Regions from separate parts of the Glutamicibacter halophytocola genome, predicted to be linked through region 1. Evidence: predicted binding sites of a transcription regulator. Region 1 holds the regulator's gene; the other holds the start of a gene.
The links. The regulator HspR, encoded in region 1, represses chaperone genes until heat shock. The targets are predictions, from matches to a motif close to AAGTTGAGTCNNNNNGACTCAACTT.
Positions count from the first base shown of each region.

Region 2: AOZ07_RS02100 (ATP-dependent Clp protease ATP-binding subunit) is a predicted target of HspR. The motif match lies at 1,405-1,429, and genes of this name have one in related genera.

Region 1 is NZ_CP012750.1:2,819,093-2,825,099, forward strand. Features, by position in the region: gene AOZ07_RS13055 (TerC family protein) at 1-48, shown strand, start outside; gene AOZ07_RS13060 (YccF domain-containing protein) at 123-533, opposite strand; gene trmB (tRNA (guanosine(46)-N7)-methyltransferase TrmB) at 659-1,516, shown strand; gene AOZ07_RS13070 (GNAT family N-acetyltransferase) at 1,568-2,194, shown strand; gene AOZ07_RS13075 (proline dehydrogenase family protein) at 2,191-3,180, opposite strand; gene AOZ07_RS13080 (AraC family transcriptional regulator) at 3,207-4,043, opposite strand; gene AOZ07_RS13085 (heat shock protein transcriptional repressor HspR) at 4,045-4,473, opposite strand; gene AOZ07_RS13090 (DnaJ C-terminal domain-containing protein) at 4,592-5,563, opposite strand; gene AOZ07_RS13095 (nucleotide exchange factor GrpE) at 5,649-6,007, opposite strand, start outside.
Region 2 is NZ_CP012750.1:455,144-461,150, reverse strand. Features, by position in the region: gene AOZ07_RS02110 (sensor histidine kinase) at 1-326, opposite strand, end outside; gene AOZ07_RS18630 (hypothetical protein) at 373-561, opposite strand; gene AOZ07_RS02105 (response regulator) at 646-1,320, shown strand; gene AOZ07_RS02100 (ATP-dependent Clp protease ATP-binding subunit) at 1,447-4,005, shown strand; gene AOZ07_RS02095 (hypothetical protein) at 4,125-4,766, opposite strand; gene AOZ07_RS02090 (GNAT family N-acetyltransferase) at 5,063-5,467, shown strand; gene AOZ07_RS02085 (hypothetical protein) at 5,532-6,007, shown strand, end outside.

The sequences.
Region 1 (6,007 bases):
GAGGTCAAAGAAGCCCATCGACAGCACGATGAGTACCTCAAGAGCTAGCCGTCCGCTCGGCATTAATTGGCAACGGCCGCCATCCCGATCAAGGGACGGCGGCCGTTGCCGTGTCTGGGCAGCTAGCGCTTCATGCCGGCAATGTAGTAGTCCGAAGGGACGATAACTTTGCCCAGCGGCATCAGGGAAATCGGGATCATCTTCAAGTTTGCGATTCCCAGCGGGATGCCGATGATCGATACGAACATCGGAATAGCGGTCACCACGTGTCCAATGGCAATCCAGATGCCTGCGAAGACCACCCAGATGACATTGCCCAAAGTGGAGAATGCCCCGACTGGCCCCCGGTCAACTACGGTGCGGCCAAATGGCCACAGCGCATATCCGGCAATGCGGAAGGAAGCGATGCCAAAGGGAATGGTCACTATCAGCAAGCAACAGATGATGCCGGCCAAAACGTACCCCAAGGCCAGCCAGAGCCCGCCGAACACCAACCAGATAACGTTGAGAATACCTCGCACTAAATCAGTCATGATTTCATTCTTCAGCCCCGCCCGGCTTCACGCCATAGGTGATCCCCCGGATCATCCCCTAGGGTGTCCAATCCCCTAGTCCCTGGCGAGCAGTGGAGCCCTTGGCTCAGCTAGGATTAATCATCATGAGCGAATCGAGCGATCAGCAGCGCCCAGCCCACGGCACTGCCCCCAGAGACCCGAATCTTTTCCGCGCAGAGCCAGTGTCGTTCGTACGCCGCGGCAACCGCCTGCAAGGCCGGCGCGCCAGCGCGTGGGAACGCAATGCCGAGCAGTACGTCATCGAGCCACCGCGCAAAATTGCCGACACTTCGGTGGCCGACGACTTCCGGCTAGATCCTGCCGAAGCTTTTGGCCGCACCGCCCCACTGGTGGTCGAGATCGGCACGGGTCTGGGCGAGTGCATCGCCAACGCAGCCAAGGATGATCCCGAGCGCAATTACCTGGCCGTCGAGGTTTACCGCCCAGGGCTGGCACAGCTGATGCTGAAGGTCGAGTCCTTCGGCATCAGCAACGTCCGCGCCATCCAGGCCAATGCGCCAGAAGTCCTGGACGTGATGCTCGAGGAGAACAGCGCGGATGAAATCTGGATCTTCTTCTCCGATCCGTGGCACAAGCCTCGCCACCACAAGCGCCGCCTGATCAAGAAGTCGTTCCTCGACAAGGCCTCACGCGTGCTCAAGCCAGGTGGAACCCTGCGCTTGGCGACCGACTGGTCCAACTACGCCGAACAGATGCGTGAAGTTCTTGAAGCACATGCGGATTTTGAGAACCAGCATCCGGGCAACCTGGCCGGTGAAGACAGCAACCTGACCAAGGTGCGCCGTGGCGGCATGGAAGGCTTTGATCCGGAGCCTGAATTCACCGACGGGCAAGGCGGCTGGGCGCCACGCTTTGAGCGTCGCATTCTCACCAGCTTCGAAGGCAAGGCGCTGAAAGCCGGTCGCCTGGTTTTTGATTTGGCCTACACCCGCGTCGGTTAATATCGGCGACGAAAGCCATTGAAGGGCCATGGAATCCATAGGATGGATTCCATGGCCCTTACTTCATCCGAGATCAATAGCTACGCGCAGGCGCCCACGATGGAATATGCCGGGGTGCGTTTAGAACAGCTCTCCCTTGGCCACGCAGAAGACTTGTCCGAGGCGGTCACCGCAGGCCAGCTTGATGGAATCTGGTACACGTCTATTCCATCGGCGCAGGAAATGGCCGGCGATATCAACAAGCGCTTGGCCCTGCAGGAAGCTGGAGCGATGGCGCCCTTTGCGATCATCGATTTGTCCACGGGCAAGGCCGTGGGCGCCACAACGTATTTGAACATTGATGAACCGAACAAACGCGTCGAAATCGGCTCAACCTACCTGTCCCCATCAGTCCACGGCACAGGAATCAACCCTGCAGCAAAGTTCATGTTGCTGCAGCGGGCTTTTGACGAGCTGGATTGCTATTCGGTGGCGTTCTGCACGCACTGGCACAATGCCGCTTCTCGGGCAGCCATTGCCCGCCTAGGCGCCAAGCAGGATGGCGTGCTGCGCAATCACAAGTATGATCCGGCAACTGGCACGCTGCGCGACACCGTGATTTTCTCGATTCTTCCGCACGAGTGGCCGGCCGTGCGCACCAATTTGCTGGCGCGGCTCGCACGCCATGGCCGCTGCTAGTTCGCGTTCATCCCGGATCCCTGGGCGGCATTGTGCGTTCGCTGGAGATCTGCCACTGCCAGCATAATTCGCTGTGGCTCCTCAGCCAGCCGATTCAGCACGTACAGCCAGTATTCTGGCCCGAAAACCGCGTATTCCCGGGTGGTGAACCCCTCCTCGCGCAACGCGTCCAGCTGCTGCGTCCCGAGGCCCTGGAGCATCTCGAATTCCACCTGCGGCGATAGCAACGCCGCTCCGTGCTCCTCTTTAAGCCTGCGGATCAGCCGCGCGTCGTGGGTGGCAATATTTGTCTGCCTGCCTGAGGAGATCAGCGCTCCGGCCAGCTGCGCGTACCTGTCGGCCAGGCCTGGATCGTTGCGCGCCATGGCCGTTTCCAGCGGCTCCTGGAAGGCTCCCTTGACCAGCCGGACAGGGCCTGCCTGAAGCTCTAGAACGCGCACGAGATCCTGCGATGTTCGTGATAGGCGAGCCTGCAAGGTGATACCCGTTTCCGGAAAATCGCAGATCAGCTTCTCCCAGAGCTCAAGCACCAGGTCGGTGCGATCCGATCCTTCGGCCGAAATCATCAGGTAGGTTCCCGCTTCGCGCGCGGCTCGGGCGACGCGCAACGCATTGCGCAATCCCAGCTCGGGATCAATGGCGGAACCGAGATGCGAGAGATCGAAGCTCAAGGTCGTATCGGTTTTCGAGCGCTTCAAGCGTTCGGCGAGGCGCAGGAATATTCCGGTTTCCGCCTCAGCGACGTGGCGATCCCGAATCGATTCGCCCACGCATTCAATGCTGCTGCGATGCCCTCGCGCCGTGATCTGGGCAACCTGGGCGAAGGCAGAGTCGATGGAGTCCCCGGCCAGGTATCGTTGCGAGATCCGTTGCGCAATCCTGGCCAAGGCCGGCGTAGCCATGACTTGCGCCTTGAGCCGTTCGTCCAACGCCAATGCACGCAGATTATCTGCGGCCAATTCAAATTCTTCAGGTGAAATGAGCATGGGATGATCATTTCGCATGCCTGATGCTAAGGTCTTGAACGATATTGCAGCGGCGCTCGGTACTTTCCGGGGGCCGCTGCAACGTGCGAGCGAAAGACCCTGTGGAAGTGGCTCTGGTCTGAGAAGCCCAGCTCTGCCGCGGTCTGCGCTATCGAGGCTCCCGAGCGCAAGAGTTCGCGCGAGCGGTTCACCAGCTGGTTATGCCGCCACGCGATCGGGGTGAAGCCGGTACTGCTGTGCATGAGCCTGATCAGCTGGTACTTGCTCAAGCCGGCGAGCAGTGCCAGCTCGCCCAGCTGCGGGGCCACAGCATCGTTGCCCAATCGCTGCAGGACCGGAAGCAATCGCGCATCGCCGGGCCCTATCCCCGGCGGGAGCGCCTCGAAGACTGGAGCCAGACCCTGCACGACGGAAAGCATGGACCCCAGCGACTGCTCAACGGATCGCCTTTCCATGCCGGCGAAGAGCTGCTGGTTAAAGTCGTTCATCAACTCGTAGAGCTCCGGCACCCTGAATATCCGTATGCCCCAGAACAGATCCTGAGCTGGGATTGGCGCAAGCCGGGAAATCCACGATTGGTCTGCATGAATCATCTGGTATCGCCAGTAGCCATTTTTCGGATTACAGGCATGGAGGTGATCGCGCGGAATGACGATCACGTCGCCAGGGACCAGCGTTGCCTGCTGCCCGTCATGCCCGGTGAATTTGGTTTCGCCTTCGTCGATGATCCCCATTGAAAAACGTTGATGGGCATGTGGCCGGTAGCAGGAAATTTCTTGGCACGAACGCCGCGACTCTAATTCCGGGAATTCCGGGTCATGCCAGAATTCGGAGTCGTCCGGGATTGGCAGATTGGCTGCCAATCTAGCGGCCGATGGCCCGGCGGGCGGTAAATAGCGTGACAGTCGGTTCACGGCGTTCCGGACGCATGCCGCGGGCCAAGGACACCACGTCTCCGCCGGAGGTTCCTGCTGCAAAGATGCGGGTTTGGCCTTGGCGTACCGCGCTGAGTTCATTGCGCAGGTCGTTCACTTCGGTTTGCAGGTACGCGACCTGGTCCTGCAGGTCCAGGATTCGCTTGATGCCTTCAAGGGACACGCCGTCCTTGCTCAACGCCTGGACTTGGCGGAGCAGTGAAACATCGCGCTGCGAATAGCGGCGTTGCTTGCCCGACTGGCGGCTCGGCGACACCAAGCCAATCCGGTCATATTGGCGTAGCGTCTGCGGGTGCATATCTGCCAGTTGAGCGGCGACGGAAATGACGAAGACAGGTCGCAGGTACTCCCCGTTCACGTTGCTTCGACCACCTTTCTACATGGCTAAATGGCTCTGCAGCCTCTGTTCATTGAGTCTAGCCTCCCCGGCCGGGCTACTTCGAGGGCACGACCGGAAAGGCAAGACGCAGTCTCTCCTAGAGCTTGGCCTTGGCAGCCAAGTCGACACGTGGATCTTCGCCTTCGGTGGCAGCGGCAAAGTCCTCCACCGCCTTTTTCGCGGCATCCGAAAGATTCTGCGGAATCACCACATCCAGGATGATCAACAGATCTCCGGTGGCCTTCGAGGTCTTCACGCCACGCCCTTTCAGGCGCAGTGTGCGACCGGAATTCGAGCCGGCCGGGACCTTCATCGCGACCGTTTCACCATCCAATGTCGGGACGTGGATCTTGGCGCCCAGCACTGCTTCGTCAAAGGTGACCGGAACATGGATGCGGATATTGTTCTCTTCGCGCTTGAAGAAGGGATGCTCGGTGACCTTGACCTTGACCAGCAGATCGCCGTTGCCGGCCGCCCCTGGTTGTCCCTTGCCGCGCACGCGCACGGACTGCCCGTCCTTGATGCCTGCAGGGATGCGCACGTCGATGACTTCGCCATTCTGCTCGCGCAGCCCGATGGTGGTTCCCTTGATGGATCCTGAGAAGGAGATCGTGGTATTCGCGGTGCGGTCCGCTCCCTTGCGTGGCGGTGCGCTCTGGCCGAAACCGCCACCGCCAAATCCTCCGCCACCGCCGAACAGGTCGGAGAAGTCCGGCTGTCCGCCGCGGCTTCGCGACGAGCCGCCGCCGCCAAAGAGATTGGAGAAGATGTCCTCGAAGCCGGCTTGGCCTCCCGGAGCCCCGCCAGGTCCTCCGGCTGAGAATCGCGCTCCCCCGCCCATGGCCCGGATCGCGTCGTATTGCTCGCGTTGTTCCTTATCCGCGAGCACCGAGTGGGCTTCGGAAATGTCCTTGAATTTTTGTTCCGCTGCTGCATCGCCCTGGTTGGTATCCGGGTGGTACTTGCGTGCAAGCTTGCGGTATGCCTTTTTGATGTCCGCCTCGCTGGCGTCCTTGGCGACGCCCAAAATGGCGTAGAAGTCTTTTTCGATCCAGTCCTGACTTGCCATCAGGGCACCGTCCTTTCAATGCCAATTCGAAACTGCCCACTGACGATTTCTCGGCAGTGGGCAGTTTCAAATGTGTTATTCGTGGCTATTCGCCGGTAGCTACCAGCACCTGGGCTGCGCGCAGGATGGTGGCTCCCTTGCGGTAGCCGCTGCGCAGCACCTGCCCCACGTGGTCGGCAGGAACTTCCGGAACAGCCTGGCGAAGCAGTGCTTCGTGGATGTTCGGATCGAATTCCACGCCGGCCTCGTTGATTCGCTCCAGGCCATGCTGGACCAGAATGGTATCCAGCTTGTTGGCGATCGAAGCGAACGGCCCGTCGGTCAGATCCCCGTGCGCCCGGGCTGCATCGATATCATCGAGCACTGGGAGCAAGGTGGTCAGAACCGACTGGACGGCGTTTTCCCGCGCCACAGCCCGGTCACGCTCAACGCGCTTGCGGTAGT
Region 2 (6,007 bases), 1.5 Mb from region 1:
ACCGTGGCCGCAAGGGCAGCAAAGATCATGAACGAGACGATCGTCCATACAAACAGGAAACCCGCATTGAGAAAAAAGTAGGCAACAGCTACAAAAAGGCCCAATGACACCGCAACCCAGCGCGTTGCCAATAGCAAGGTAACGCAAAGCATGAGCCCTACCAGAGCGCCTTGAACCGATACCTCAGAGGAACCGCTGAATCCATCTTCCAGCAGGGTCAAGAACTCGCTGCTGGACATCACAACGAGTACCGTGATGCCAACCCAAATAATGACACCCCGACCAGCCAGGAGCTTGGTCAGGGTGCTTTTCAGTCGTTCACTCATAGGCCGAATAATTCACGGCAACGCTGATCAAGTCAAATAATTCCGCTTATGGGCAGCCGACACCGTAACGCTCGCAGACCCACTTGGAAAAATCTGCACCCCAACCTGCAGGTGTTGCGACCGGACCGCTATTAACGCTTATCTGCAGCTGCAACGCTGCAGATGCGGGAGCGGCCACGGCGGTCACCGGCGCCAAAGCGAGTGCGGCAACGGCCAGCACCTTCAAACCCTTCATAACAAACCCCACATCTCGTCAACTTATATACTTACAAGCAAGCAGTCCTCTGGAAGGACCGCAACATCGACACTAAGGAAATGAATGGAACAGATTAAGGTCCTAATCGTCGATGATGAACCACTAATTCGTCATGCGTTGGGCACAATCCTAGCAACGGATAACGGAATTGTAACTGTATTTTCTGCAGAAAACGGCAAGCAGGCAGTCGACTATTGTTCCGACAATGAGATCGACGTAGTTCTGATGGATTTGCAGATGCCAATCATGGACGGGGTTAGCGCCACACGCGCCATTAAATCACGCAAGGACAGCCCCGCAGTCCTTGCAATTACCGCATTTTCCTCGGATGAATATCTAGTTCCCGTTCTTACCGCAGGAGCCAGCGGGTACCTCGTCAAGGACTCTGAACCAGGCGAAATAATTCGTGCAGTTCATGCAGTGCACCAGGGCACCGCCGCTATTTCTCCATCGGTTTCCTCAGATCTAATTTCGGCGGTGCGTGAAGCCTACGCCGACAATTCCCAGGCTGTCGAAGACATCATTTATGATCTCGGGATTACCAATAGAGAAATTCAGATTCTAAAACTCCTTGCGCAGGGATTAAATAACACTGAAATCTCTAAAACTCTGGGGATCACAGAAACCACGGTGAAGACCCACATGGCCAAGATCTTCGTCAAGCTTAATGTCCGCGACCGCGTACAAGCGCTCGTGGCCGCCGCCCGCATGGGAATTGTTGAAATCCCGAAGCACTGAATTTCGCGTCGCCCCAAGTGTGACCTCGAGCGCTCGGGAAGATATTTCGAGTGCCACGGGAATATCTTGAAGCCTCATGCGTTGAACATGAGCATAGACCGCTCAAGTTTCTACTAGGAGGCTCACTTGCCAGCATTTTTTGGTGCACCATCAGACGGCTCGTTTGAGGAATTCCTCTCTCGGTTCCTCTCTTCGCGAGCTCAGGCAGCACGTCCAATCGACATCACCCGCCTGCTTTCCACGCGTACCCATGAGGCAGTAGCAACGGCCGCAGCGATCTCGCATGAGCACGGACACGACGAGATCGACTCCTTGCACCTGCTCGCAGCGCTGATACGCACAGAACCCATCGGTGAACACCTCGCCGCCATGGGCATCGACATCGAGGCGTTGAGCCAGGATGCCATTGCCCACATGCCAAAGAGCCAAGAAAAGGGCGAAAAGCCAACACGGCTATCCTCTGCTGCCCAGCGCAGCCTCTTTGATGCCTACCAGGTGGCACGCAACTACGGTTCGACCTACATCGACCCTGACCATCTATTCCTTGCCTTTGTTTTCAACCCGGAATCCCCGGTCAGCCACTTGCTGGCCCAGCACGGAATCACCGGCCAGTCCCTGCAGCAGGCAGCCATGGAACAGGCCCAGCGCGCCCAAAACGGCGGACAGGACCAGGGCCAGGACGAGTCCGACGCCTCGATGCTCGAACGATACGGAACCGATCTGACGGCGCTGGCCGCCGACGGACAGATCGATCCGGTCATCGGTCGTGACGACGAGCTGGACCAGGTCGTGGAGATCCTGGCTCGCCGCACCAAGAACAACCCTGTGCTCATCGGCGAGGCCGGCGTGGGTAAAACCGCCATCGCCGAAGGACTGGCACGGGCCATCGTTGATGACCAGGTTCCAGAGCAGATCCGCGGTTCCCGGCTGATCTCCATCGACCTGCCCGGCATGCTGGCCGGCACGCGCTACCGCGGCGACTTCGAACAGCGCCTCACCGGCCTCCTCGAAGAAATCGCCGACGCCGAGGGACAGGTATTGGTGTTCATCGACGAAATGCACCTGCTGGTTGGCGCCGGCTCCGGCGAATCCGGAAATATGGATGCAGCCAACATCCTCAAGCCGCGCTTGGCTCGTGGCGAGTTGCACCTGATCGGTGCCACCACGCTCGATGAGTTCCGCAAGGTGGAGAAGGACAGCGCTTTGGCCCGCCGCTTCGGCAAGGTCATGGTTGACGAGCCATCGCAGGAAGTCAGCCTCGCCATCCTGGAAGGCCTGCGCGAATCCTACGAGGATCACCACCAGGTGCAGTACACCCCGGCTGCGCTCAAGGCTGCCGTAGCGCTTTCGGCCCGGTACCTCACCGACCGCCAGTTGCCAGACAAGGCCATCGACCTGATCGATATCGCTGGCGCCCGGCGTTCCATTGCCGCCGGCGATACCGAGGATGTGCAATCCCTGCGCTCCGACCTGATGGAAGCCGAACGCGAGAAGTCCCGCGCCATTGGCGAGGAACGCTTCGAGGATGCCAGTGCCTGGCGCGACCACATCGCCGAGCTGACCGCCCGGATCAACGCGGCCGAGGAAGCCGGCGACGCCGGAATCACCCGTGTCGTGGATGAAGTCCAGATCTCCGAGGTCATCTCCCGCTCCACCGGCATCCCGACCTCGCGGATCACCGGCGATGACAAGTCGCGGCTGGCTTCGCTGGAACAGTCGCTGCATGCCTCGGTCATCGGCCAGAAGGACGCCGTGTCCGCCGTGGCCCGCGCCGTGCGGCGCAATCGTACCGGTCTGTCCCCCGCGGGACGCCCCATCGGCTCGTTCCTCTTCCTGGGCCCCACCGGTGTCGGCAAGACCGAGCTGGCCAAGGCCTTGGCAACCAACCTGTTCGGATCGGCTGACTCGCTGGTGCGCGTGGACATGAGCGAATACGGCGAGAAGCACACCGTTGCCCGCCTGATCGGCGCCCCTCCGGGATATGTCGGCCACGACGAGCCCGGCCAGCTGACCGAGAAGGTTCGCCGCAACCCGTACTCGGTGATCCTGCTTGATGAGATCGAGAAGGCCCACCCGGACGTGTTCAACGTGCTCTTGCAGGTGCTCGATGACGGGCGCTTGACCGACTCGGCCGGACGCACCGTGGACTTCTCGAATACGCTGATCCTGATGACCAGCAACCTTGGTGGCGAGTACCTGGCCAACAAGGCCGGAAACTTCGGTTTCACCTCGGCCAAGGCCACCAGCGAGGCCGGAGAGATCCGCGCCAAGGTGATGAGCAAGGTGCGCGAGTTCATGCGCCCCGAGTTCCTGAACCGGCTGGATGAGGTTCTGCTCTTCTCGAAGCTTTCGCAGCCGGAGATCGGCCAGATCGTCAAGCTGGTCATCGCCGATACGCGGAAGCACCTGGCAGACCAGGAGTTGGCTCTGGAAGTCAGCGAGCCCGCCGTGAACTGGCTGGCCTCCGCGGGCTACGACCCGGAGTTCGGCGCCCGCCCGCTGCGCCGATTGGTTCAGCGCAAGGTGCAGGATGCCATCGCCGATCTGCTGATCGACGATTCGCTGGCTGCCGGCGACACCGTCTTGGTGGACTTCGCTGAGGACAAGCTGGTGGTGCGCAAGAAGGTTGATGCGCCGACCCCGCCAGCACAGAACGAGCAGGTGCCCAGCTTCTTCGATAACTAGGTCGAATTAGCCTCAAAGGGGCTTGATGCGCCGAAGCTTTTGCTTCGGCGCATCAAGCCCCTTTTGCATGCACTGAAGACGTGCTTCCATAGCTGGGTCATGGCGATGCCAGCCGATGGTCAGTTGGACGGATTCGGGAACTTTGTCACGTCAACGCCGCAGGTGAGAATCAAGTCAGCGTCCTGCTTCTGAAGTGTGCAATGATCCGCGACAAAATGCCCGGACTGCGCCATGTTGCTGATCCCGTCGATCCTTTCGTAGACAAAGGCGGACGCTGGAGCATAAACGGCAAAGCTCGCCGGGTCGAAACCCGGTTTATAAACGACAATGCTCTCCCCGGTCTCCGCGGTCACCTTGTGATAGGTCCCCACGACTGAATTTATCCCCGAGAGCAGCCAAAAATAGAGCCAGACTAACGATGCCGCGGTGATGCACAGGTGCACGAGAATTCGGACAAATACTCGCATGCCCTTTCGCTTGATCCCGAGGATCATCTTGGGGACAAGGCAAAGCAACCCTGCCACTGCCCAAAGGCCGCTAACCAGCAATCCGCAAAACACCAGCGGCCTGCCAGGCAAGATGAAATAGACAATCTGTCCGGAGGACCATAGCTGCTCAGAGCGTGCCCATAGCCAGCCAGCGCCCAGCCCAAAAATCACTGCGACAGCAAGAAGAAAGATGCCCCAGGCCAGTTGCTTTCGATTCAGCCCCTTGTCTTGAGGCTCAAGGATTTCGCCGCTTTCAACAGCCATCTTTTCCATCTCAAGACATTCCTTCGAGAAGATATGACGTTGTTCGAGAAGCTGCCTTTGGGAGGAATTTCATCCGTTCAGTCTTTCAGGCCAAAAAGGACAGTGCGTCCTCCCTAGGTATGAATAAGTCCAAGTAAGTTATGGTCAAAAATTGCAACGGTTGAGAAGCCGCTCGCAAACGATGCGCGGCTTCCGAGCCCCACATCCTAGGAGTTGTTGCGCTTCAGGCTGAAGAACAGCCCCGCGGTGCTAGCATGAACCAAATTCTTGGACACTCTGGGAGCATCTAGGCAATGGAAATATCTATGACAAAAGTTCCTTCCCGTGAACAGGTCACCGCACTGTACGATTCCGTCGGCTGGAGCGCTTATACCGACCAACCTGACGTGCTTGCCAAGGCGCACGCCAACTCGGACTTTCTTGTCTACGCCTACGACAAGGATCACCAGCTCATCGGATTGGCCCGCGCAATATCTGACGACGCAACCATTTGCTTTCTCCAAGACATCTTGGTTCACCCGAAGGCCCAGCGCACCGGAGCAGGAAGAGAACTGTTCTCGGCCGTCCGAAAAAGATTCGAGCACCTGCGCCAATTTGTGCTCATTACCGATGATGAGCCGGGGCAACGTGCGTTTTACGAATCCATGGGTCTGACCGAAGGTTCAGATTTCGAGCACGGTCCTGTCAGAATTTTCGCCCAGTTTCTCTAATAGATGGCTTTTAGCGCATTCGTCCTAATAGACTGGGAATTCACCACTTTGCTAGGAGCAACTCTTGCGCATCCGAAGTTTCATGGCCCTGTCCATGGTGGCTCTTTTGATGAGCGGCTGCAGCACACCTCAAAGTCCGGCACCTGCTGCTGAACCGGAAAAATCGGCAACCGCTCCAGGCGTTTCCACCGTCGAAGCCAAAATTCCTGGAACTGGACTTGCTGAAAATTCAATCGCTCCGGCTCCTGCTGAGTCCACCGCAACGGCCTTGACTGGTCAGGCTTGGGCGGACTCCAAAATTCAGATGTGGAAAGACAATTCGGGCATCAAATCCACCCAAGGATTCTTATATCCCAATAATTTGATGACCTCGTGGCAGTCTCCCGAAGAAGGCGTCTTGAATATCTATTTGGACAACAGCATGATCTTCAACCGGGACGGGATGCAGGAAAACTACCAAACGCGCGAGGACGAGCTTCGAATCATGGGGCGGGTAATGTTCGAGAGCATCGGCGAGCAGTCGCCAGAGTTGGAAAGCGT